3 regions of the Pradoshia sp. D12 genome follow, and region 2 is predicted to be linked to each of the others. Evidence: a T-box and tRNA genes for the amino acid it is inferred to sense, from the RefSeq annotation. Region 2 holds a T-box; the other regions hold tRNA genes.
What was found. A T-box is a leader RNA that pairs with one kind of tRNA and senses whether it is charged. The one in region 2 lies ahead of F7984_RS14445 (valine--tRNA ligase), so its partner is inferred to be a tRNA-Val.
Positions count from the first base shown of each region.

Region 1 (6,689 bases), 1.0 Mb from region 2:
TTCGCTTCTTTTTATCTCTACCAATTCTTTCTCGCTTATATCGAGAACGCTCTTCAAATAATTTTCAATAATATCGGATATATTTTTCATATAGGCTCCCCCTCTCACTGTTTTGACTTTGACTATATTTGACTATAATTATACAAAAGCATCCTCAATTTGGCAATCATTATACTTTACTCTAACTTATTATATGTATACTGCACAATTAACCTTTTTATAAAAAACCAATACTTCAATTCTACCCAAATTTCCTTTTTTAAAACCCTGAAACCTTCCTGTAAAAAGGATCTTTTTTCCCTAAAATACAAAAAAACCAGTTCAATTTGAACTGGTTTTGGCTGCCCGGCAACGTCCTACTCTCACAGGGACTCGCGTCCCAACTACCATCGGCGCTGAAGAGCTTAACTTCCGTGTTCGGAATGGAAACGGGTGTGGCCTCTTCGCCATCATTACCGGACTATGGTGGAGCCTAGCGGGATCGAACCGCTGACCTCCTGCGTGCAAAGCAGGCGCTCTCCCAGCTGAGCTAAGGCCCCAAATTTTTAAAATGGTCGGGAAGACAGGATTCGAACCTGCGACCCCTTGGTCCCAAACCAAGTGCTCTACCAAGCTGAGCTACTTCCCGATATAATGGCGCGCCCGAGAGGAGTCGAACCCCTAACCTTTTGATCCGTAGTCAAACGCTCTATCCAATTGAGCTACGGGCGCATATAGAGTGCCGAGGGCCGGTCTCGAACCGGCACGGTAGTCACCTACCGCAGGATTTTAAGTCCTGTGCGTCTGCCAATTCCGCCACCCCGGCATATAACTTGGCATTGGAGCGGAAGACGGGATTCGAACCCGCGACCCTCACCTTGGCAAGGTGATGTTCTACCACTGAACTACTTCCGCATTATACAGTAAAGCAGTGATAAGAACTTAGGCCAATGAGGTTATCGTTCCTGCTCACTCGCTTATTTATCTAAAAAAAATGAGCCATGAAGGACTCGAACCTTCGACCCTCTGATTAAAAGTCAGATGCTCTACCGACTGAGCTAATGGCTCACAATAATGGTGGAGGATGACGGGATCGAACCGCCGACCCTCTGCTTGTAAGGCAGATGCTCTCCCAGCTGAGCTAATCCTCCAATATAAAAAATAGCCCGGCAACGTCCTACTCTCACAGGGACTCGCGTCCCAACTACCATCGGCGCTGAAGAGCTTAACTTCCGTGTTCGGAATGGGAACGGGTGTGGCCTCTTCGCCATCATTACCGGACTATTTGGTTAGAAAGAAATCATTCTTTCAAAACTGGATAATGTAAGTTTGGCAAGTATGCTTGATTCATTTGGTTAAGTCCTCGAACGATTAGTATCCGTCAGCTCCATGTGTCACCACACTTCCACCTCGGACCTATCAACCTGATCATCTTTCAGGGTTCTTACTAGCTTGCGCTATGGGAAATCTCATCTCGAGGGGGGCTTCATGCTTAGATGCTTTCAGCACTTATCCCGTCCGCACGTAGCTACCCAGCTATGCTCTTGGCAGAACAACTGGTACACCAGCGGTGCGTCCATCCCGGTCCTCTCGTACTAAGGACAGCTCCTCTCAAATTTCCTGCGCCCACGACGGATAGGGACCGAACTGTCTCACGACGTTCTGAACCCAGCTCGCGTACCGCTTTAATGGGCGAACAGCCCAACCCTTGGGACCGACTACAGCCCCAGGATGCGATGAGCCGACATCGAGGTGCCAAACCTCCCCGTCGATGTGGACTCTTGGGGGAGATAAGCCTGTTATCCCCGGGGTAGCTTTTATCCGTTGAGCGATGGCCCTTCCATGCGGAACCACCGGATCACTAAGCCCGACTTTCGTCCCTGCTCGACTTGTAGGTCTCGCAGTCAAGCTCCCTTGTGCCTTTACACTCTGCGAATGATTTCCAACCATTCTGAGGGAACCTTTGGGCGCCTCCGTTACTCTTTAGGAGGCGACCGCCCCAGTCAAACTGCCCACCTGACACTGTCTCCCACCCCGATCAGGGGTGCGGGTTAGAATGTCAATACAGCCAGGGTAGTATCCCACCGATGCCTCCACCGAAGCTGGCGCTCCGGCTTCAAAGGCTCCTACCTATCCTGTACAAGCTGTACCAAAATTCAATATCAGGCTGCAGTAAAGCTCCACGGGGTCTTTCCGTCCTGTCGCGGGTAACCTGCATCTTCACAGGTACTATAATTTCACCGAGTCTCTCGTTGAGACAGTGCCCAGATCGTTACGCCTTTCGTGCGGGTCGGAACTTACCCGACAAGGAATTTCGCTACCTTAGGACCGTTATAGTTACGGCCGCCGTTTACTGGGGCTTCAATTCGCACCTTCGCTTGCGCTAAGCGCTCCTCTTAACCTTCCAGCACCGGGCAGGCGTCAGCCCCTATACTTCGCCTTGCGGCTTCGCAGAGACCTGTGTTTTTGCTAAACAGTCGCCTGGGCCTTTTCACTGCGGCTCTTCGAGGCTATAAACCTCTAATGAGCACCCCTTCTCCCGAAGTTACGGGGTCATTTTGCCGAGTTCCTTAACGAGAGTTCTCTCGATCACCTTAGGATTCTCTCCTCGCCTACCTGTGTCGGTTTGCGGTACGGGCACCTTCTTCCTCGCTAGAGGCTTTTCTTGGCAGTGTGGAATCAGGAACTTCGGTACTATAGTTCCCTCGCCATCACAGCTCAGCCTTATGTGATGAGCGGATTTGCCTGCTCATCGGCCTAACTGCTTGGACGCGCATATCCAACAGCGCGCTTACCCTATCCTACTGCGTCCCCCCATCACTCAAATGGAAGAGAGGTGGTACAGGAATATCAACCTGTTGTCCATCGCCTACGCCTTTCGGCCTCGGCTTAGGTCCCGACTAACCCTGAGCGGACGAGCCTTCCTCAGGAAACCTTAGGCATTCGGTGGAAGGGATTCTCACCCTTCTTTCGCTACTCATACCGGCATTCTCACTTCTAAGCGCTCCACATGTCCTTCCGGTCATGCTTCACAGCCCTTAGAACGCTCTCCTACCACGCATACCATACGGTATGCATCCACAGCTTCGGTGATACGTTTAGCCCCGGTACATTTTCGGCGCAGAGTCACTCGACCAGTGAGCTATTACGCACTCTTTAAATGGTGGCTGCTTCTAAGCCAACATCCTGGTTGTCTGGGCAACTCCACATCCTTTTCCACTTAACGTATACTTTGGGACCTTAGCTGGTGGTCTGGGCTGTTTCCCTTTTGACTACGGATCTTATCACTCGCAGTCTGACTCCCGAGTATAAGTCTTTGGCATTCGGAGTTTGTCTGAATTCGGTAACCCGATGAGGGCCCCTAGTCCAAACAGTGCTCTACCTCCAAGACTCTAAACTCGAGGCTAGCCCTAAAGCTATTTCGGAGAGAACCAGCTATCTCCAGGTTCGATTGGAATTTCTCCGCTACCCACACCTCATCCCCGCACTTTTCAACGTGCGTGGGTTCGGACCTCCATCCAGTGTTACCTGGACTTCATCCTGGACATGGGTAGATCACCTGGTTTCGGGTCTACGACCACATACTGCAAACGCCCTATTCAGACTCGCTTTCGCTGCGGCTCCGTCTCATCAACTTAACCTTGCATGGGATCGTAACTCGCCGGTTCATTCTACAAAAGGCACGCCATCACCCATAAAAGGGCTCTGACTACTTGTAGGCACACGGTTTCAGGATCTCTTTCACTCCCCTTCCGGGGTGCTTTTCACCTTTCCCTCACGGTACTGGTTCACTATCGGTCACTAGGGAGTATTTAGCCTTGGGAGATGGTCCTCCCGGATTCCGACGGGATTCCTCGTGTCCCGCCGTACTCAGGATCCACTCGGGAGGGAACGAAGTTTCGACTACAGGGTTGTTACCTTCTCTGACGGACCTTTCCAGGTCGCTTCATCTACCCCGTTCCTTTGTAACTCCACAATGAGTGTCCTACAACCCCAGATGGCAAGCCATCTGGTTTGGGCTGATTCCGTTTCGCTCGCCGCTACTCAGGAAATCGCATTTGCTTTCTCTTCCTCCGGGTACTTAGATGTTTCAGTTCCCCGGGTGTGCCTTCATACACCTATGAATTCAGTGTAAGATACTGCCCCATTACGGGCAGTGGGTTTCCCCATTCGGAAATCTCCGGATCAAAGCTTACTTACAGCTCCCCGAAGCATATCGGTGTTAGTCCCGTCCTTCATCGGCTCCTAGTGCCAAGGCATCCACCGTGCGCCCTTATTAACTTAACCGTTAAAAAACTCTTACTCGGTTTTTATTAAAACGCATTTACTTTGCCTTACATTACATTATCCAGTTTTCAAAGAACGATTATTGCGAAGGATTGCTCCTTCAAAACTAAACAAAACTACTGGCCAATAAGTCTATTTTCCTTAGAAAGGAGGTGATCCAGCCGCACCTTCCGATACGGCTACCTTGTTACGACTTCACCCCAATCATCTGTCCCACCTTCGGCGGCTGGCTCCCGTAAGGGTTACCCCACCGACTTCGGGTGTTACAAACTCTCGTGGTGTGACGGGCGGTGTGTACAAGGCCCGGGAACGTATTCACCGCGGCATGCTGATCCGCGATTACTAGCGATTCCAGCTTCATGCAGGCGAGTTGCAGCCTGCAATCCGAACTGAGAGTGGTTTTATGGGATTTGCTCGACCTCGCGGTTTTGCAGCCCTTTGTACCACCCATTGTAGCACGTGTGTAGCCCAGGTCATAAGGGGCATGATGATTTGACGTCATCCCCACCTTCCTCCGGTTTGTCACCGGCAGTCACCTTAGAGTGCCCAACTGAATGCTGGCAACTAAGATCAAGGGTTGCGCTCGTTGCGGGACTTAACCCAACATCTCACGACACGAGCTGACGACAACCATGCACCACCTGTCACTCTGTCCCCCGAAGGGGAACGCTCTGTCTCCAGAGTTATCAGAGGATGTCAAGACCTGGTAAGGTTCTTCGCGTTGCTTCGAATTAAACCACATGCTCCACCGCTTGTGCGGGCCCCCGTCAATTCCTTTGAGTTTCAACCTTGCGGTCGTACTCCCCAGGCGGAGTGCTTAATGCGTTAGCTGCAGCACTAAGGGGCGGAAACCCCCTAACACTTAGCACTCATCGTTTACGGCGTGGACTACCAGGGTATCTAATCCTGTTTGCTCCCCACGCTTTCGCGCCTCAGCGTCAGTTACAGACCAAAGAGTCGCCTTCGCCACTGGTGTTCCTCCACATCTCTACGCATTTCACCGCTACACGTGGAATTCCACTCTTCTCTTCTGCACTCAAGTCCCCCAGTTTCCAATGACCCTCCACGGTTGAGCCGTGGGCTTTCACATCAGACTTAAAGGACCGCCTGCGCGCGCTTTACGCCCAATAATTCCGGACAACGCTTGCCACCTACGTATTACCGCGGCTGCTGGCACGTAGTTAGCCGTGGCTTTCTGGTCAGGTACCGTCAAGGTACCGCCCTATTCGAACGGTACTTGTTCTTCCCTGACAACAGAGCTTTACGACCCGAAGGCCTTCTTCGCTCACGCGGCGTTGCTCCGTCAGACTTTCGTCCATTGCGGAAGATTCCCTACTGCTGCCTCCCGTAGGAGTCTGGGCCGTGTCTCAGTCCCAGTGTGGCCGATCACCCTCTCAGGTCGGCTACGCATCGTTGCCTTGGTGAGCCGTTACCTCACCAACTAGCTAATGCGCCGCGGGCCCATCCCTAAGTGTTAGCCGAAGCCAACTTTCCTTCCAACACCATGTGGTGTTGGAAACTATTCGGTATTAGCACCGGTTTCCCGGAGTTATCCCAATCTTAGGGGCAGGTTGCCCACGTGTTACTCACCCGTCCGCCGCTAACCTTCGGGAGCAAGCTCCCTTAGATTCGCTCGACTTGCATGTATTAGGCACGCCGCCAGCGTTCGTCCTGAGCCAGGATCAAACTCTCCGAAAGATGTTTGATCTAGCTAAATTTTAAAGCAAATTGACGAGATTAAAAATCTCTTAATTTTAGACTTGCTTGGCGTTTCGTTTTGTTTAGTTTTCAAAGAACAATCTGTTTCGTTGTCGTTTTGGCGACTTAACTATCATACCAAGTTAGCAACCTCATGTCAACAACTTTTTTTATTTTTTTCTTTATCGCTTGCTTCGTATTTAATACTGCAGCAGCGACGTTTATTAATATACCACCTTGTTTTTTATTTTGCAATACTTTTTTATAAAAGTTTTTGTTTTTATCCTTTCTTATACTATGAAGCTTAGATTTATATCCTTATCTTCATATATCAATTATACGAATGAAAGAAAATAAAGAAGAAGCTGCCCTTAATCGGCAGCTTCTTCTTTAAAATCTTATCTATGTCTCATTAACGGGAATAACAGTACATCACGAATTGAAGGTGAATTAGTTAGTAGCATAATTAGACGGTCCATACCAATTCCAAGACCTCCTGTTGGAGGCATACCATACTCCAATGCTTCTATATAATCATCGTCCATCATATGTGCTTCATCATTACCTTGTTCACGCTCTTTTAATTGCGCTTCAAAGCGTTGACGCTGATCAATTGGATCATTTAGCTCAGTGAAGGCGTTCGCATGCTCACGTCCCACGATAAATAACTCAAAACGATCAGTAAAGCGTGGATCATCCTCATTCTTTTTAGCCAACGGAGAAAT
Region 1 is NZ_CP044545.1:82,933-89,621, reverse strand. Features, by position in the region: gene F7984_RS00480 (CtsR family transcriptional regulator) at 1-90, opposite strand, end outside; rRNA gene rrf (5S ribosomal RNA) at 344-460, opposite strand; tRNA gene F7984_RS00470 (tRNA-Ala) at 464-539, opposite strand; tRNA gene F7984_RS00465 (tRNA-Pro) at 552-628, opposite strand; tRNA gene F7984_RS00460 (tRNA-Arg) at 635-711, opposite strand; tRNA gene F7984_RS00455 (tRNA-Leu) at 720-805, opposite strand; tRNA gene F7984_RS00450 (tRNA-Gly) at 820-894, opposite strand; tRNA gene F7984_RS00445 (tRNA-Lys) at 975-1,047, opposite strand; tRNA gene F7984_RS00440 (tRNA-Val) at 1,055-1,130, opposite strand; rRNA gene rrf (5S ribosomal RNA) at 1,144-1,260, opposite strand; rRNA gene F7984_RS00430 (23S ribosomal RNA) at 1,331-4,266, opposite strand; rRNA gene F7984_RS00425 (16S ribosomal RNA) at 4,412-5,964, opposite strand; gene lysS (lysine--tRNA ligase) at 6,363-6,689, opposite strand, start outside.
Region 1: it has a tRNA-Val gene. The T-box ahead of F7984_RS14445 (valine--tRNA ligase) is inferred to sense a tRNA for this amino acid. The anticodon was not compared.

Region 2 (6,689 bases):
AAGACAAACGTTCTGCTACCTGGCATAAAACTTCGTTCCCACCCAAATGTCCGTAAGAGTCATTTATTGACTTAAAGTGATCCAAGTCTATTAAGATAAGAGTTAATGTATCCAGCTTTCTTCCCCTTATCAGGATAAATTGTTCTTTTAAGTAATCTTCCAGAAAATAGTTGTTATATAGATTTGTTAAAGAGCAGCGTTCACTTTTGGCTTTTGTTTCTTCATAATGCTTCGCATTTTCAATAGCTGAAGCCAGATATGTAGAAAGAATATCTGCAATCGTTATCTGACTGTTTTCAAAAAAGTTTCTTTTCGAAGATATATGAAGGACAATCCCTTCCATTTGCTCTGCATTTAAAACCGGAACAATCAAGACGCTTTCTGCCCAATCAGGAATACCATGGTTTTCGTATTTCTTCAGGGAGGCAGAGCTCTGAATCAGCAATGTTTTTTTTGATTTCCATACTTCTCCTAACAAGCTGTCTGTTGCCGAGATTAAATTCAAATGGGGCATACCAGTCTCATTTTTACTTTCATAACGAACCATACGAAGGCGATTATTGGCTTTGCTATCCACACTAAGAATATAGGTTTCGTCCACTGGGAAAATCCTTGAAATTTCACCCAAAAATAAATCCAGTACTTGCTTGACTTCTAATCTTTCTGTCAATCTGTGACCAATTTGGCTCGCTTTTTGCAAATCTTCATTCATATGGTCAGCCCGATAATACAGTCTCATCACAAGAGCCAAACTCACAAGCGGTACGCCAACAATAATAATGGCTACCACCCCCAGCTCCTGATAGGTTGAATACAATAATAAACCGATTGGAAAGATGATAATACTGGATACGATATCCGCAACCTGATCTTTTGCAACAAACTCTACTTTTGCCTTATATACAAACACATCTATGAGTAAAGCACAAATAAAATTAGATAAGAACCAGACAATTTGGTGGATTACAATTAATGAAAATACACTTATATCCGATAAGTCCAAATTAGAATGCTGACCGCCAAGCAAATAATAGATTAATCCGCTTGTTAATGAATTAATAAAAAACATTAAAGAATTCATCGGAATGCGGAAAAGCTCATCCTTGCTTATTTTTATTCTATAGAGCAATGTTATTACTCCGATTTGCGAAAGGATTATTTCAACAAATAATCCGTACTCAAGGAATAGAGCCAAGGATACACCCTGAAGGAGAAAAATTGGCAATCCATTTATCATAATAGGGTAATACGTAATAATACAAAGCAGTAATAGGAACAGAAGAATATCAATCGAAAAAAAGCTTCCTAAAATAGGATACTCCGTATATGAAATATATAAACTTGCAGGGACGATCAATAACCAAAGTATCCAAATAATGAAGCGTTTTTGTTTTGTAACCATTACCGCCCCTCCGTTCAGGAATTTCATCCATCTTATGTCAAATTTTATCAAAAATTCCGACATCTGTCACACAAGTATTTACAAAAACAGGTCTTATGGAGGATTGTCATGAACATCATTACTTTTACATGAATTTAGTTATGACTTTCGAATAATTTCATTGACGATATATGGACGAATAGACGCCAAAAAATATAAAGAGCCTGTGACCAATAGCATATCTCTGTCTTTCATTTTGGCTAATATCTCATTTATTCCTTCTACCCAATCTTTTTTTACATCCTTATGAGGGTGTCGGCTATGTTTAAAAAGCTCCTCTGCCTCATTCATTCGTTCTAATGGAATCTCCGTAAAAGTTATACTTGCTGCCTTTTGTTCAATCATCTGAATCATCTTTGTATAATCCTTGTCCTTTAAGGCCGCAAACAAAATATGTATATCACAATTTGGGTAACGATCATCAATCGTTGAAAGCAGAGAGTTTATACCTGACACATTATGTGCGCCGTCCAGGATGATTAGCGGCTGGTTCGACACAATCTCAAAACGCCCTTTCCATCTGGCAGATGCCAGTCCTTTGCTGATACTTTCTTCCCGAATCGAAAAGCGATACGTTTCACTAAGTAATATTGAACTGATGACAGCAAGCGCTGCATTCTCAACTTGATGGCTTCCAAGCATGCTAATATGTAAATTCTCCAGTAAGTATTCTCGCCATTTAACCGTGAAAACTTCCTGATTTTCAGGGTGAGAGCGGTTTAAAATCTTAAATTCTTTTCCTAGCGTATATAAAGCAGCATTCATTTTCTCTGCCTGTTTTGCGAGGGGCTCTAATGCTTCCTCATCTTTTACACCTGTAACAACTGATGTTCCATTCTTGATAATTCCTGCTTTTTCTGTTGCTATTTTACTCAGAGAATTCCCGAGAATGTTGGTATGCTCTAAAGAAATGCTAGTAATGATCTCCAAAAGCGGTTCAATTACATTAGTGGAATCAAGTCTTCCCCCAAGTCCTGTTTCAATAATAAGAATGTCCGGTTGCTCATTTTTAAAGTGCAGAAAAGCTAATATAGTCGTTACTTCGAAAGCAGTCAGATAATCCCCTTCTTGCTCTGCTTCATTTAAAACAGGGAGGAGGTAATTTAAACATTCAACTAGCTTATTGTCCGAAATCATTTCCTCATCAATCATAATTTGTTCGTTCAGCTTTTCAAGATAGGGAGATGTAAAGGTACCTACCCGGTAGCCCTCTGCCACCAAAATATGTTTTAAAAATGTAAGCGTAGAACCTTTGCCATTTGAGCCTGCTATATGTATACAAGGAATGCTGCGCTCCGGATTTCCCAATTTACGTAAGACTCTTTCCATTCTTTCCAGGCCAAAATCCATCCCAAGTTTTGCTGTACGGTCTGCAAGAAATTTCTCTGCCTGTTGATAATCCTGTATCATTTTTTTCACTCCTCAACCATTGCGCTATGTATTAGTATGTCATGATTGAACAAAAACACCCTGTTCAAATGCTTCGAACAGGGCGCAATAAAATGTCTTAAGCCAATTCTTCTAAATCCTTCAGGCGGCTTTGTACAGCCTCACGTTTTTCAACATAGTCTGCCAGCTTCGCTTTTTCTTCTTCAATCACCTTTTCAGGCGCTTTTTTCATGAAGCCTTCATTGGATAGCTTTTTCTCAATTCTTTCTACTTCTTTTTTCCATTTTTCAAGTTCTTTTTGAAGACGTTTTTGTTCCTCTTCAATATTTAATAGACCTTGCAATGGAAGAATTAATTCAACACCCGTTACAATAGCTGTCATCGCTTTATCATCAGCAGGGATGTCTGTACCAATTGTTAATTCCTCTGGATTACAGAAGCGCTCGATATAGCTGCTGTTTTTTTCAAGAACAGCTTGTGTTTCTGCATCTTTCGCCTTCAAAGAAAGCTTGATTTTTTTGCTGAGCGGCGTGTTCACTTCTGCGCGAATATTACGTACTGTACGAATGATTTCGACAAGCAATTTCATTTCATCAGAAGCTTTTTCATCCGTTAAGTCCGGATTTACAACAGGCCAAGATGCTGTTGTGATGGACTCCCCTTGGTGAGGAAGGTTCTGCCAAATTTCTTCAGTGATGAATGGCATAAATGGATGTAACAATCGCATCGTTTGATCCAATACGTACGCAAGGATAGAACGTGTTGTAAGTTTAGCTTCCTCGTCTTCTCCATATAGAGGGAGCTTCGCCATTTCAATATACCAATCACAGAAATCATCCCAAATGAAGTTGTATAATGCACGGCCAACTTCACCGAATTCATATTTATCTGCCAGTCTTGTTACAGTTTCAATCGTTTCGTTTAGACGAGTTAAAATCCATTTATCCGCAACTGATTTTTCGCCTGTTAAATCAATCTCTTCATATTTCAGCCCATTCATATTCATCAAGCAGAAACGGGATGCATTCCAAATTTTATTGGCAAAGTTCCAAACAGATTCTACTTTTTCATAGCTGAAACGTAAATCCTGACCTGGTGAGCTTCCAGTTGTTAAGAAATATCTTAATGAATCCGCACCATATTTCTCAATAACCTCCATTGGATCTACACCATTGCCAAGAGATTTACTCATTTTCTTGCCATGCTCATCACGTACAAGTCCATGAATCAATACATCTTTGAATGGACGCTCTCCAGTGAATTCAAGTCCCTGGAAGATCATTCTTGATACCCAGAAGAAAATAATATCGTATCCAGTCACAAGAGCTGCTGTTGGATAATAACGTTTAAAGTCTTCTGAATCTGTATCAGGCCAGCCCATTGTGGAAAACGGCCATAACGCAGAACTGAACCATGTATCCAATACATCTGTATCCTGCGTCCAGTTTTCGATATCTGCAGGATCTTCCATTCCTACATATACCTCGCCTGTTTCCTTATGGTACCAAGCCGGAATGCGGTGACCCCACCAAAGCTGTCTGGAGATACACCAGTCATGGATATTATCCATCCAATTCAAATATGTTTTCTCAAAGCGTTCCGGTACGAATTCTACTTTACCTTCAGTGGATTGCATTTCAATTGCACGCTCTGCCAATGGTCCCATTTTAACAAACCATTGTGTAGATAAATAAGGCTCTACAACAGATCCGCTTCTTTCAGAGTGTCCAACCTGATGGATATGCTCTTCAATTTTGAACAACACTCCCTGATCCTGAAGATCTTTCACAATTTGCTTACGGCAATCGAAACGGTCCATACCTTCATATTTGCCAGCCTTCGCGTTCATCGTTCCGTCTTCATTCATAACTAGAATGCGTTCAAGATTATGACGATTACCTACCTCGAAGTCATTAGGATCATGTGCTGGTGTAATTTTTACAACCCCGGAACCAAAATCCATCTCTACATAATCATCGCCAACAATCGGAATTTCTCTTCCTACGATTGGCAGGATAACCGTTTTTCCAATCAGGTGCTTATAACGGTCATCTTCCGGGTGAACTGCAACTGCTGTATCGCCAAGCATTGTTTCCGGACGAGTTGTCGCAACTTCAATATGCCCGCTGCCATCTGCAAGTGGGTAGCGCATATGATAAAAAGCACCCTTAACCTCTTTATGAATTACTTCAATATCAGAGATCGCTGTTTTTGTACTTGGATCCCAGTTAATAATATATTCACCGCGGTAAATAAGGCCTTTTTCATAAAGTTTTACAAACACTTCACGAACAGCTTTTGAAAGTCCCTCATCTAGAGTAAAGCGTTCACGAGAATAATCTAGGCCCAATCCAATTTTTGCCCATTGCTCACGGATATGGGATGCGTATTCCTCTTTCCATTTCCATGTTTCTTCAACAAATTTCTCACGTCCCAAATCATAACGTGAAACACCTTGATTGCGCAGTTTTTCTTCTACCTTCGCTTGAGTTGCGATTCCCGCATGGTCCATACCTGGCAGCCATAATACGTCATAACCCTGCATTCTCTTCATTCTTGTCAAAATATCCTGAAGCGCAGTATCCCATGCATGACCTAAATGCAGTTTACCCGTTACGTTTGGAGGAGGAATTACAATCGTATAAGGTTCTTTTTGTTTATCCTGTCCCGCTTCAAAGAATTTACCCTTTAACCACCAATCATAGCGTCCTTTTTCGATTGATTGAGGATCGTATTTGGTTGGCATACCAATATCCGTTTGTTGCTCCATTTTTCATTCTCCTTTACTTTCATAATTGGTGAAAAACGCAATAAAAAAACCGCTTCATCCTCTATATAAAAAGGACGAAACGGTATGTCTCGCGGTACCACCTTTGTTCCAATACAAATAACTGTTGTATCGGCACTTCATTTCGTTAACGGCTCTTCACCGGTTATCCGCTACTATTGACGTTCACGGAAACAGCTCCCGGGCGACCTTCTGCGATTACGGTTACTGAAGGAATCTTACAGCCGATGGATTCCTCTCTCTTACAGTCTTAATCACATACTCTTCCCATTCAAAGCTTTTCATTGTTATTTTGGTTTCTCATAATCGGAAATCATTTTTTAATACTGTTATCATACATAAGTATGCATCTACTCGTCAATCATTGTTTCCCATTTTTCTATATTTTATTCAAGCCTATGTCCAAGGTGTCATCGTCAATTCTCATTCTTAGACGCTTTAAATAATGCTGTACAGACACCCATTCAGGGGGAATTTTATATTCTATCATAAAGGGGGAATTTACATGCGAAAAAAGGTAACTCAATACAATATGCCTCCGTGGATTCGAAATACAAGAAATGTCTTACAGCAATTCTCCATTCCCTTTGCCGTTTTTCAAGGAATCCGGACATTCTTTTTTCCGACCACTTTTGATTTATTTCTGCTATTATTACTGATTGGTCTTGCTTTAGCCTTCCACTTTGATATTCTGTAATCTTTTATAACTATTCATTTAGACCAGGTAGGTTTGCCTGGTTTTTGTTTGATACAGCCTATCATTTTATTATGTTGATGCCATATCTTTTATTTCTCTTCCTTCGCCTTTTTGCTTTCTTCTATTTGTTCCATCCTCATAATAATATATTCAATGTTTTTTAATAACCAATACTGCCTTTGGAATCTTCGGCAAAATTGTATTTCATCCTGTTTACCTTTTTTTCTGGAGTATTGTTCTACTACCTTGATACAATTAGCCGGATAGGCTAAATAGGATAAGAATAAACGCAGCTCACCCTCCTTGTAGGGAAAATACTTCAGATAAAGATAGATCCACTCAACTATTTCTTCACCCTGGATTGGATAAGTTTT
Region 2 is NZ_CP044545.1:3,000,520-3,007,208, forward strand. Features, by position in the region: gene F7984_RS14435 (sensor domain-containing diguanylate cyclase) at 1-1,402, opposite strand, end outside; gene F7984_RS14440 (bifunctional folylpolyglutamate synthase/dihydrofolate synthase) at 1,541-2,851, opposite strand; gene F7984_RS14445 (valine--tRNA ligase) at 2,949-5,600, opposite strand; T-box leader at 5,668-5,902, opposite strand; gene F7984_RS14450 (hypothetical protein) at 6,124-6,315, shown strand; gene ysxE (spore coat protein YsxE) at 6,405-6,689, opposite strand, start outside.

Region 3 (6,689 bases), 1.1 Mb from region 2:
CCCCCAAGAGTCCACATCGACGGGGAGGTTTGGCACCTCGATGTCGGCTCATCGCATCCTGGGGCTGTAGTCGGTCCCAAGGGTTGGGCTGTTCGCCCATTAAAGCGGTACGCGAGCTGGGTTCAGAACGTCGTGAGACAGTTCGGTCCCTATCCGTCGTGGGCGCAGGAAATTTGAGAGGAGCTGTCCTTAGTACGAGAGGACCGGGATGGACGCACCGCTGGTGTACCAGTTGTTCTGCCAAGAGCATAGCTGGGTAGCTACGTGCGGACGGGATAAGTGCTGAAAGCATCTAAGCATGAAGCCCCCCTCGAGATGAGATTTCCCATAGCGCAAGCTAGTAAGAACCCTGAAAGATGATCAGGTTGATAGGTCCGAGGTGGAAGTGTGGTGACACATGGAGCTGACGGATACTAATCGTTCGAGGACTTAACCAAATGAATCAAGCATACTTGCCAAACTTACATTATCCAGTTTTGAAGGAATGATTTCTTTCTAACCAAATAGTCCGGTAATGATGGCGAAGAGGCCACACCCGTTCCCATTCCGAACACGGAAGTTAAGCTCTTCAGCGCCGATGGTAGTTGGGACGCGAGTCCCTGTGAGAGTAGGACGTTGCCGGGCAATTCATATTGTTCCGCAGTAGCTCAGTGGTAGAGCACTCGGCTGTTAACCGAGCGGTCGTAGGTTCGAATCCTACCTGCGGAGCCATTTTTTTGTCCTGTTTATTGTGCTTCCATAGCTCAGCAGGTAGAGCACTTCCATGGTAAGGAAGAGGTCAGCGGTTCGAGCCCGCTTGGAAGCTCTCGAAAGTAGTTATGACTTTAACATCTTATGAATGGCCCCTTGGTCAAGCGGTTAAGACACCGCCCTTTCACGGCGGTAACACGGGTTCGAATCCCGTAGGGGTCACCAATTAATATGGAGGATTAGCTCAGCTGGGAGAGCATCTGCCTTACAAGCAGAGGGTCGGCGGTTCGATCCCGTCATCCTCCACCATTTAAACCAAAAATATTACCAAAAAATACTTGGTGAAATTATAATCCATATAGGTTATACTAACTAAGTGTTCTTCAAAAGAAGGTTTAAAACTAATATGCCGGTGTAGCTCAATTGGTAGAGCAACTGACTTGTAATCAGTAGGTTGGGGGTTCAAGTCCTCTTGCCGGCACTCTTAATATCGGAGGGGTAGCGAAGTGGCTAAACGCGGCGGACTGTAAATCCGCTCCTTCGGGTTCGGCAGTTCGAATCTGCCCCCCTCCACCATTATTTTAATAAGCTTTGAGTAATGGACAAGATATTGTCCCTTTTTTTCTTTTTGGGCTATAGCCAAGCGGTAAGGCAACGGACTTTGACTCCGTCATTCGTAGGTTCGAATCCTGCTAGCCCAGCCATTTAGAGCCATTAGCTCAGTCGGTAGAGCATCTGACTTTTAATCAGAGGGTCGAAGGTTCGAGTCCTTCATGGCTCATTTTGCGGAAGTAGTTCAGTGGTAGAACATCACCTTGCCAAGGTGGGGGTCGCGGGTTCGAATCCCGTCTTCCGCTCCAAAATTTTATACGACTATTTTAAACCTTAAATGCATTGCATTTTAAGGTTTTTTTTATTATAAAAACCATTAAGCCCTGCGATAAGAAGAATTGGCACGCATCAAAAGCAAGAATTAAACTATTCAGCTACCGTTTTATTGGTACTAAAGAGGCTCTTTACTCTTGAGAAACGATTTGCGAGACTGAACTAAGCTAATAAGGTATGATAGAAGTTAAGTGTGTACTTTTAAAACCATTATATAAGCGATCTATAGATTAAAGAGTATTAGCATAAAGGTTCGGTGAATGACATTGCCTGATCGATAGGGGAAAAGGTGCTCTTTAAGTAATGCCAGTACGTTTGAAGAAGTTAATCTGGTTATGATATATATCAACAAATCCTGTCGATTATATATAGATGTTTTATAAAGAATCTACGGTTTGTTTGAGAGGTAGGTTAATTCAAGAATAAGGCATGGGGTCAAACGTAAAGAAAAACGACATTGAATGATAAATAGTGAAGGGCACAGGAGAAAATTTATATGACTGTCTTCTGGCTGTATACTTAGTACAGTAAAAGTTGACCCTTATCCGGAATGGATGAGGCAATGAATAGGGCCTATTCATTCTGGGTCTAAATATAATGAGTGAAACTAATACCAATTGGGATTTTGTTAGCCGTCAGTGGATACCAGAGATCATCATTCCACAAAGAAAAGCAGCAACCTTTTTAGGATTACTGCTTTACATATCTTGTGTGAGTTTGATAGAGATTGATTAATGAGTCCAGTTCAGTACTTGCTTTGATGACATCAGAGTCAAGCATTGAAGTTGAAGAGGCAAGTAGTATCATTCTTTGGCGGCATTGTTCAATATCCTTCATAAGTATATGTAGTTCCAAGTCTTCACTCCTATCTGCAAGAGGTTTTGTTACCTTTATTACCCATATTTATAAAGATTAAACAGTGTGTCAATGTAAAAAACAAAAATTATTTTTTATTGAAACTTTTCTCAAGGCCAGTGCGTATAAATGCTGAAGGCCGCCAATGCGGAGGATGGACAATTTGGAAGGACTTATTAAAGAAAGAATACAGGAAGTGCTGGGTGGTAAACAACAGGCATATGAAGACATCGTTCAGTTTTATAAAGACAGAGTATTTCAATTGTGCTATCGCATGCTGGGTGACCGCCATGAAGCAGAGGATGTGGCCCAGGAAGCTTTTTTACGGGCATATATGAATATACACACTTTCCAGATGAACCGAAAGTTCTCCACCTGGTTATACCGGATTGCTACAAATTTATGTATAGACCGTATACGTAAAAAGAAGCCGGATTATTATCTCGATGCAGAAGTAGCAGGTACAGAGGGGCTTGATATGTATTCACAGATTCCATCGGATACAAAGTTACCTGAGGATGAACTGGAGAGTTTAGAGCTTAAAGAAAAAATGCAAAAGGAAATTCAGAATCTGCCTGAAAAATACCGCTCAGTTATTGTATTAAAATATGTGGATGAGTTATCTCTGAAAGAAATTAGTGAAATCCTTAATTTACCGGTAGGAACCGTGAAAACACGAATTCATAGGGGAAGAGATGCACTGAGAAAATCGATGCGATCTATATAAATGAGGTGGATTAAAATGAAACAATGCCCAGAAAACATCGCAGATTATATGCATGATTATCTCGACGATGACATTAATGAAGAACATTCCAATGTGCTTCTTTCGCATATAGCAGAATGTGATGAGTGTAAGAAAACCTTTCACGAGTTGAGTAAAACAGTTGCCTTTCTTCAAAGTAACCATATTACAGCACCTAGCGGATTTACCGCAAATGTAATGAGAAATCTACCTAAACAATCGAAAAGGCGAAGGTTTGAAAAATGGCTGCAGCGCAATCCAGTGTTAATTGCCGCTTCGCTCTTTATTCTATTGATGGGCAGTAGCTTATTTTCCTATTGGGGAGAGGATGAACAGTTCTCATTCTCTAAAGACCCTAACTTGGTCGTCGAAGGACAAACTGTGATTGTTCCGGAAGGAAAGACGGTCAAAGGGGACCTTGTTGTCAAAAATGGAGATATAAAAGTTGAGGGCAAAGTCAATGGGAACGTAACGGTTATTAATGGAGATAACTATTTAGCAGGAGCCGGTGAAGTGACTGGAAATATAGAAGAGATTGATCAACTGTTTGAATGGATTTGGTTTCATACTAAGGATATAGCATCAAGAGTTTTTTAATCTATAGATAGAAATAGACCTATTTAAGGCAATCCACCGCGGATGGCCTTTTTCTTTTTCTATCAATGAATTTGGGACTGAATTCTTAGAGTTTGTGGAACAGTATGTTATAATAGTGGGGTTATACAACATAGCGGTATATACACCGTTCATGGGAAAGGACATGACTGGAGGAAATGACATGCCGTTTCTAAACAACTTTTCTTTATTAGATTATATTATCAACATAACCGACATCTTTCTCGTTTGGTTTGTTTTTTATAAATTATTGCAAATTATTAAAGGGACAAAAGCCGTACAGCTATTACGTGGAATCCTTTTAATTGTGATTGGACGCTTTGCGAGTGAAATCCTTGGCTTAAATACAATGAGCTATTTAATGGAAAATGTAATGACTTGGGGAGTTTTAGCCATCATTATTATCTTTCAGCCTGAATTACGACGAGCGCTCGAACAGTTGGGGAGAGGCCGTTTATTTTCCAGGACAAATTTTCAGGAAGAGAATGTGCAGGAGCAAACAATTGAAGCTATTATTAAATCGACAACCTATATGGCCAAGCGCCGGATTGGTGCCCTTCTTTCAATTGAAAGAGAGACGGGTCTTAATGATTATATTGAGACAGGTATACGTCTCGATTCCAGAGTGTCATCTGAGTTATTAATTAATATTTTTATACCGAATACACCACTGCACGATGGAGCGGTAATTCTGCAAAATGGCACAGTTGCTGCAGCAGCATGTTATCTTCCTTTATCTGAAAGCCCATTTGTTTCAAAGGAACTGGGAACAAGGCACAGGGCGGCGCTGGGAATAAGTGAAGTTACCGACAGCTTGACAATCGTTGTTTCGGAAGAGACAGGGAATATTTCTTTAACGAAAAACGGAGAGCTTTATCGGAATCTTTCGTTAGATGAACTGCAAAATATGCTTGAAAATGAATTGTCCATAAATAATAAAACGACCTCTTCGAATCTTTGGAATTGGAGGTCGAGAAAAGATGGATAAACTTATTTCTAGCAGTTGGTTTATGAAAATTGGGGCTTTTCTGATTGCACTATTCCTATTTTTCTCTGTCAATAGTAACCCAATCAATAATTCCAGTAATCCTTATAATACACCTTCAAGCACAGAAACAGCCACGATTAAAAACGTGCCTGTTGAGGTTTATTATGATACCGATAATTTAATTGTCAGCGGGATACCCGAAACTCTGGATATTACGATTGAGGGACCTAAGAGTATAGTTATAACTGCTAAATCTACAATGGACTTTGAGATTTATGTAGACTTATCCGATCCTAAAATTGGTTCTCAAAAGGTACCAATCAAGGTAAAGAATTTATCGGATAAAATTAACTATACACTGACACAGGCCAATGCAACAGCAGTGGTAGAGGAGAAGGTAACAGAGAACTTCAAAGTCGAGGCTGAATTTGATAAAACACTATTAGCAGAAGGATATTCATCAGACCCGCCATATCTAAGTCCAACAGAAGTGGAAATAACGGGTGCCAAGAGCCATGTCGATAAGGTTTCTGTTGTAAAAGCAACTGTTAAAACGGACTCACATGTAACGAATGATATTCTAACTGAAGCAACAGTACAGGCATTTGATAGCAATATGAACTTGTTAGATGTGAATATTGAACCTAGTACAGTTGATATCTCGATAAATGTAAACAGTCCTTCAAAAGAGGTCAGCCTATCTGCTAAAGCTACAGGAGCACCGCCTGAAGGAGTTAAAATTGAAAGTATTAAAATTGATTCGGAGACAGCTACCATCTATGGAGGAGAATCCATTCTTAAAGATATAAAGGAGATAACGGTACCTGTTGATGTCAGCAATATTGATGAGGATACTGTAATTGAAATTCCAGTCAGCTTGCCTGATGGAGTGGTTGGATCTTCTATAGATACGGTTAAAGTGACAATTAAGATAAAGAAGGAAAATACTCAAACAATCTCGAATATACCTATTGAAATAAAGGGACTAGACAATGAGAAATATGAGGCGGAAATTCTTAATCCTTCAAAAGGGATGGTGGACCTGGCCATTGAAGGCGAGGCATCTAAGATTAAATCCCTGAAATCCAGTGATTTTGATATATTTATCGAGGTAAAAGAGTTAAATGTAGGAAACCATACAGTACCCTTAAAGGTGAATGCACCAGATGAGGTACATTGGGAACTGCCTAACAATAGTAAGACAATTACAGTGGAAATCTCAGAAAAAAGTTCAGATGGATAACAACCTACACTCTTTCATAAGACAGTTAGGTATATATAGGCAATAAAATATGAAGTGTATTAGTAGAAGGAGAGATTTTTAATGGGTAAATATTTCGGTACAGATGGTGTGAGGGGTGTAGCAAATAGCGAACTGACACCGGAGCTTGCTTTTAAGCTAGGCCGATTTGGAGGATATGTGTTAACAAAACATAATGAAAACCGTCCAAAAGTAATCATTGGCCGTGATACAAGAATATCCGGCTTCATGCTGGAAAGTGCCCTTGTAGCAGGTCTGCTCTCAATTGGAGCGGAGGTCATGCGCTTGGGAATCGTTTCAACACCTGGAGTTGCTTATTTAACAAAAGCATTAGGCGCAGAAGCAGGTGTAATGATTTCTGCCTCCCATAACCCTGTAGCGGATAATGGTATTAAATTCTTCGGATCTGATGGGTTTAAGCTTTCAGATGATCAGGAAGAAGAGATTGAAGCATTATTAGATATGGAAGAAGATCAACTCCCAAGACCAATCGGAGAAAACATTGGTAGAATCAATGATTACCTCGAAGGTGGGCAAAAATATATTCAATACTTAAAACAAACGGCGGACGAGGATTTCACAAATATCCATGTAGCCCTCGATTGTGCACACGGAGCTACTTCTTCTTTAGCAACACACTTGTTTGCTGA
Region 3 is NZ_CP044545.1:154,535-161,223, forward strand. Features, by position in the region: rRNA gene F7984_RS00870 (23S ribosomal RNA) at 1-437, shown strand, start outside; rRNA gene rrf (5S ribosomal RNA) at 508-624, shown strand; tRNA gene F7984_RS00880 (tRNA-Asn) at 637-711, shown strand; tRNA gene F7984_RS00885 (tRNA-Thr) at 733-805, shown strand; tRNA gene F7984_RS00890 (tRNA-Glu) at 841-915, shown strand; tRNA gene F7984_RS00895 (tRNA-Val) at 924-999, shown strand; tRNA gene F7984_RS00900 (tRNA-Thr) at 1,099-1,171, shown strand; tRNA gene F7984_RS00905 (tRNA-Tyr) at 1,183-1,266, shown strand; tRNA gene F7984_RS00910 (tRNA-Gln) at 1,320-1,394, shown strand; tRNA gene F7984_RS00915 (tRNA-Lys) at 1,399-1,471, shown strand; tRNA gene F7984_RS00920 (tRNA-Gly) at 1,476-1,550, shown strand; gene F7984_RS00925 (aspartyl-phosphate phosphatase Spo0E family protein) at 2,266-2,430, opposite strand; gene sigW (RNA polymerase sigma factor SigW) at 2,585-3,157, shown strand; gene F7984_RS00935 (anti-sigma factor family protein) at 3,173-3,772, shown strand; gene cdaA (diadenylate cyclase CdaA) at 3,954-4,778, shown strand; gene F7984_RS00945 (CdaR family protein) at 4,771-6,021, shown strand; gene glmM (phosphoglucosamine mutase) at 6,103-6,689, shown strand, end outside.
Region 3: it has a tRNA-Val gene. The T-box ahead of F7984_RS14445 (valine--tRNA ligase) is inferred to sense a tRNA for this amino acid. The anticodon was not compared.